One region of the Candidatus Protochlamydia phocaeensis genome, then DNA from elsewhere that is predicted to be linked to it. Evidence: riboswitches for the same ligand, from Rfam matches in the RefSeq annotation. Region 1 holds a riboswitch; the other holds the start of a gene.

Evidence for each region. A riboswitch is a leader RNA that binds a small molecule or an ion and turns the genes downstream of it on or off. The one in region 1 is predicted to bind cobalamin.
Region 2: another riboswitch for cobalamin. It lies ahead of BN3769_RS12805 (ribonucleoside-diphosphate reductase small subunit); the one in region 1 lies ahead of BN3769_RS11755 (ATP-dependent Clp protease ATP-binding subunit).

Annotation. Positions count from the first base shown of each region.
Region 1 covers NZ_FCNU01000031.1:7,498-10,708, forward strand. Annotated here, with positions in the region: gene BN3769_RS11755 (ATP-dependent Clp protease ATP-binding subunit) at 1-1,452, opposite strand, end outside; cobalamin riboswitch at 1,649-1,863, opposite strand; gene BN3769_RS11760 (alpha/beta hydrolase) at 2,012-2,953, shown strand.
Region 2 covers NZ_FCNU01000032.1:53,056-56,266, forward strand. Annotated here, with positions in the region: gene BN3769_RS12790 (DsbA family protein) at 1-616, shown strand, start outside; gene BN3769_RS12795 (hypothetical protein) at 876-1,355, shown strand; cobalamin riboswitch at 1,629-1,827, shown strand; gene BN3769_RS12805 (ribonucleoside-diphosphate reductase small subunit) at 2,070-3,041, shown strand; gene BN3769_RS12810 (ribonucleoside-diphosphate reductase subunit alpha) at 3,078-3,211, shown strand, end outside.

The sequences.
Region 1 (3,211 bases):
AACCCATTGACTGCGGCCAATGGCTTCTTTCATAATTTTGATTGCTTTAGCCGGGCGGCCAATGTTAGGCAAATACGTTTCCGATTTAGATATATCTAGAACAACCCTAATGGCTTCTTCTGTCACCGGAATGGTCGGTTCAACGCGAGTGACGAATTCTTCCAAAACAAGTTTGTTTTGTTCTTCCTCTTCCCCATCTACAATAATCGTGACTACTCGACGCATAAAGGATCCGTCTACATCAAGCTTCTTGATTTTCTCAAACTCTTTAAAGGTTGTTGTAGCAATAAATTGAGGATCATTTGGGCCACCCTGTAAAAAGTGGTTTTTGAAGGCTTGAAAGGCCCCCTGATTGCTGGCCAATTGGTCAAATTCATCCATTAAAAAGAGCGTTTTTTTCTCATACCCCCCAATCTGGTCTTTAATTTGATTGATCAGTTCGGAATGTCCGAAACTGACATTGGAAATGAGAAGGCCGCAATCGACTTCATAGTTGACACGATCTTGCAATTCAGCGGGAAGTTTCCCCTCTTTTTTTAATTGAAGAAGCTGGTGGAATAAGGTTGTCTTCCCGTCCCCGGATTTTCCCACTAATAAGACATTCGCTCCTGTAATAAGAGTGGACAGCAGTTTGGTAAGCAGCTCCGTTTGTCCCACTTTGGGCTCAATAAGCCCGCTGTCCATTTGCTTGTCTAAATTGGTGCAGTTGACAATTTCATCCGGAATAGGCTTAAACCAGCGCTGATAAGCAATAGCCAAAAGCCCTCCCGCAGCAAGAATCGCTCCTGCCACCAAATAAACTTTAGCTGTCACAATAAAAATGGGCTGTAAAATTTGAACGAGGCAAAAAGGAATAATGAAAAATTTGTAAATAATTTCTAAGAGAATGTGTTTTTCCCATAAAGTCGTAAATTTTTTATGGGTATCTAAAAAGTTAAAAGCCCCAAGGAAAATATTGATTAAATTTGGAATAAAATAAATCACTCGAGGGCGGCATCTTTTCCATTCTTGGTATATCCACTCATTAAAAGACGGTTCTGGCTTTAACGGATACCTCGCCGCTCTTTCGGCAGCCCACTCAAAGGCATTCTGATAAGGAGTGACACTTCCTTGGGTCCTAAAGCGGGCGATTGAATCCAGCGCTTCAAGAGACAATACTTCAGAGAAAAATTGGAGCGTCTCTTGGGGATCCCGATGAATATGCGCTTTAATCAAATTTGCCAAGAACGCATTTAACGCAGCCGGATCCTGTTGATGGCGGAGTAAAGCCTTTTGAATCTCTTTTTTCCAACTTCTCCATTTATCCCGATTCCATCCTTCGGATAAAAGCACACGCTCTAAATCATTTAAGTTGTTAATCCCTTCAAAAGGCGAAGGTTCACGCCAAACCAAATGCCTTATTTCCTGATTGAAAGTCGAAAAAAATCCCAGTGGATTGATATTCAAAGACATACCCTTTTCCTTTCCTGCTTTATCGAAAAAGCAAAGTCGCTTAAGTTTAATGTTACGCATCGGAGGAAAATGGTGATCGAAGAGATAGCTCTTGAAAGGCGTCCATCACATACATTCCTAAACAGACCTCTTTCCCAAGTCAAATCAGCGAATCATTTCCCCATCCTGCCTTTAAGGAGACAGCGTCTTAATCAGATCTGATAGGTATAAAAAAGCAGGTCTTCTGGCTTCGAAATCATCCGATAGGCTTAGTTGAGTTTTAAAACCTTCCCGCGACAAGCAGTGGTCATAAATGACTAAGCATCCGTCCTTCGTTACAGCGGCCTAACCGCACAGGATTTACACCTGTTTCCCTATTATCCTTCTTTTTGAAGTCTTCAAATAGAAGGCACTTTTCTATAATACGCATAATTACTAAATGAACGCTTAATTTCATAAACCCAAAAGAAATAAGAGTCAAGAAATTAAACCATTAACATTAACTCTTGCAAGAGTAATTAATCTTAATTACAATTATTTAAAAATTTATTGAACTTATAAACAAAACACAGAAAATTGTATGTTATCATTCCCCTATTCGGTCGCTTCTTATTCTGCTTATTCTCGTCCTTCATTGGAAGCGGCTCATTTTCCCCCTGTTGCAACAGAAGAGAATTATATTGACGCACAAAAAGTTGTTAAAACGAGTCCTCTACCGGTAGGCATTGCTAAAATGATTGGCTTAATCAAAGATTTGTGGTTTACGATTGGAACATTTTTCTCTCGCATTGAGCACGCGCCTAATTATGGAAAAGTCATAGGCAATAAAGAAACAGCTAAAGGGATTGTTGTCTTGATTCATGGCTTAAATGGCCATGCATCCCAAATGGATGGACATGCCAAGGCTTTCAAACAAAAAGTTGGAGAAGACATCTTAATTTATCAAGTTCAGGTCGATAAAAAGGGAAACTGTTCGAAAGGAGAAGCGGTCCAGCGTATTACGGATACCGTTCTGCCTCTTCTTCAAGAACGTCCCGCTCTAAAATTATATGCGCATGGAATTTCTAATGGTGGATGGCTGGCGTCTCAATTAGCTGTAGACGCCATCGATGCTGGCATTCAAGGCGAACGGATAATGGTTAATGCCAATTCCTCCCCTCTTTATGGAACAAAAGTTATGTGCGATCCAGCTTTAGCCCCTTGGAAGCAGAAAATATGGAAATGGCTAGTGCAATCGCCTTTAGGGGGAAATCATGAAGAGGTTATCTATAAAGATTTCAGCTGGGGAAGCGAAGCGGGCAAACAGATTATTCGAGAGATTAGAAGGGCTGCTGAACAAGGAGTTCAATTTGAATTTGAAGGAGGCTTTGCCGATTCAAAAGTGACGCCGCCTTCCTTTTATCCGAAAAATGTCAAGGATGCCCGCTATTTTCATCCGAATAGCATTCAAGGGCACTCCAGTATCATTGCAAGCCAAAGGCAGCGGCAGGTAGAAAGCGCCTGCGCTTTCCTATCCAGCTAAAGCGAACATAAAATAAAGGATAGGAATAGCTAATATGCCTTTGATTTTTCGGTTAACACCTTTCAATCAAGACAATAAGCTCTCTTTGCAAGTGCAACCATTGGGCTTTTGTTTAACGAAAAATTTGATGAGATCTATTGATGCGGAACTGCAGCACAAAAAATGGACAATTTCTCATTAGCTTTAGAGAGAAGTCATCCAGAAATTCCACGCTTTGCAAAAAGTGAATGACAAAGATGTTGCCATTACTTATCAAAC
Region 2 (3,211 bases), on a different contig from region 1:
AGATTCCTCACCTGCTCAAACAAGCATAACTATACAAGGACAGCCCACCATCGGCTACCCCAAAGCACCTGTGCAGGTAGTTGCTCTATTAGAGCCCAAATGCCCCGACAGCAAGCGCTATAACAACGCCTCATTTCCCAAGCTTGAAGAAGAATTCATCAATACCAATAAAATTCGCTATACGGTTATTCCTGTCTCTTTTTTGCCCAATTCCATGCCAGCTGCCATTGCCCTTTGGTGCGTTTACAATCAAGAACCTGAGTATCCGAACGCGGATCTTTTCTTCAAATATTTGAATTACATTTACAAAAACCAGCCACCTGAAAGAGAGAACTGGGCCACAATCGAAAGACTGCAAAAGTTTGCGGCTGCGACAAGTCCGGCCATTCAATTAGACCGCTTGAAAGACTGCATCGAAATGGAAAAATACCGTGTACAGATTGAAAAGAATACGGCTTATGGCAACCGTCTTATGAATGGCCACCTGTCTACCCCCACCATTTTTGTCGAAGGCGTCAAAGTGGAGAATAAAGACGATACAATTGATTATGATAAACTAAAAAAAGCCATTTTGGATGCCTTGGAGCGCAAAAAAACGGAGAAGAGCACACCATAATCGCCCGTCTATCGCTATCCTAAAGGCTATATTCCCGGATATAGCCTTAAATTTTGTCTTACTTATCCAACCTGAGTTTGGGATTTTTTTACCCTTCTCTCATTGTTAGAAAGAATAAAATCCCCTTAAACTATTCTGGTTGTTAGTTTAAAAACCTAAAGAAGACAACCAAAATTCAGTTATAACAAAGAATCATGACGAAAAACTTCCCTTGCGGTAATTTGGAATTAAGGAAAATCAATAAGTCTCGGAGATAGCTATGAAAAAAGCGGGGATCTGCTTAGCGGCTTTTGCAGCCTCTATGCTCTTTTTGTCTGACATGCAAGCAGGGGTCGTGGTCTTCGGACCGCAAGTTACCATTGCTTACCGCCAGCCTGTTCAAGCCATTATTGTCGATGGCAGCGGCAATACATATGAAAAAGTCTTCTATTATGACCCTGCTATAGGCGGGGTGGATCTAGGGCCAAGCTATGCAGCAGCCGATACGAGCATTTATTTCCCCAATTACAATGTCCGCTATATTTGGTACAATGGCTATTGGGTCAATGAAGAGGGCTGTTATTGGGACGGCGGCCGTTGCGTATATATCGATCATCCCCACTGGAGGGTCTATTGGACCGGCTATTGGAACAATCACTGGCATGAAAGCTGGCACCGCCACTGGGTTGTCCATCACGAAGATGTCGCTTGGCAGTATCATGGGCACGAACATTGGCATGAGCACTGGCACCATCATTGATTTAATTCCATTCCCGTCTGTTCGGCTTCATAGCTGAACGGACGGACAATTGATTTAGAATTCTTTCCAAAAAAGCTTTATCCTGCGCTTGCATTCATTGGCTCTCCTACCTTCTTCATTTTTTGAAAAACGCATTCAGCTTTTATAATCGCTTGTACGCCAGTTCGAAACAAACGCAAAGAACTGCCAATCCCAAATCGGGCTTGACAAATTTGCCAGGCAAGGGTTATGAATACCTCCGATTTCATTGGAACTTTTCTAATGAAATAAAAGGCCTTAGGCTCGTGAAAAAGTGCCTCTAGCTACGGCTAGGGGAGAATAGGGAAAGAGGTGCAAATCCTCTGCGGTGACGCCGCTGTAACGAGGGACGAACGCTCATCAAGCCACTGCTTTTAATGTTTAGCAAAGCGGGAAGGTGGAGCGGATAGGATGAACTCGGAGTCAGAAGACCTGCTTTTTCATGCTCATCACATCTCGGCAAGAGATGAACTGTCTCGTTAAAGACAGGATGGGGAGAAACGACACACTTGCTCAAGAATTGCCATTAAGCATTGCGCTTTTATTTTCCTTTCAAGCAAGTCCATTTTTCCCTTTCTGTAAAACTAAATCATTTTGGTTCAAGCGATTTCCATCGCTTGGAAGATACCGTTTGCACGCAAATTTAGGCGCTCAAGACCATATTGCGTCAAATGGCCGTAAAGCAAGGAGTGAAATATGGAGTGCGTAGAGCCTCTCTTACAAGAAAATAAAGACCGCTTTGTTTTATTTCCCATCAAACATCCCGCTATTTGGAGCATGTATAAAAAGGCCGAGGCCAGTTTCTGGACTGCCGAAGAGATCGACCTCTCTGCTGATATCCAAGATTGGGAGCATAAATTGAATGCCGATGAAAAGCATTTTATCAAGCATGTCCTGGCCTTTTTTGCGGCAAGCGATGGAATTGTCAACGAAAATCTAGCCATCAATTTTATGAACGAGGTCCAATATCCCGAAGCCCGCTGCTTTTATGGCTTTCAAATCATGAGCGAGAACATCCACTCCGAGACGTACTCGCTGCTCATCGATACTTACATTAAAGACCAGAAAGAAAAAAAATATCTCTTTCACGCACTAGAGACGGTTCCCTGCGTATCCAAAAAAGGGCATTGGGCCTTGCGTTGGATCAGCCAAGGCGGTTTTGCCGAGCGCTTAGTGGCTTTTGCGGCCGTCGAGGGAATTTTCTTTTCCGGAAGCTTCTGCTCCATTTTTTGGCTCAAAAAAAGAGGGCTGATGCCGGGATTAAGCTTTGCAAATGAACTCATTTCACGCGATGAAGGCCTGCACTGCGACTTTGCCTGCCTGCTCTATTCCCAGCTTGTCCATCCCCTTCCAGAAGAGGTTGTGCAGAACATCATTTCGCATGCAGTAGAGATTGAGAAGGAGTTTGTCGTCGATGCGCTGCCCGTCAAGCTGATCGGCATGAATGCCGATCTGATGTGCCAGTACATTGAGTTTGTCGCTGATCGCTTGCTGGTGGCTCTTGGCTGCTCTAAAATTTACCAGGCTTCCAACCCCTTTGATTTTATGGAATTGATCTCCCTTCAAGGAAAAACCAATTTCTTTGAACGGCGAGTCTCCGAATATCAAAAGTCGGGAGTGCTTGCCCATAAAGATACGCATGTTTTCACTTTGTCTGAAGATTTCTAACTCTTAGAGGATTTCTTAAAACCCCAAGGAAAAACCATGTTTGTCATCAAAAGAGACGGAAGAAAAGAGCCGATCAAGTTCGATAAGATCACTGCAAGAATCCAAAAACTCTGCTATGGACTGGACCCGGCCCATATCAATCCCATTCAGTTGGCCTTGAAAGTCATTGA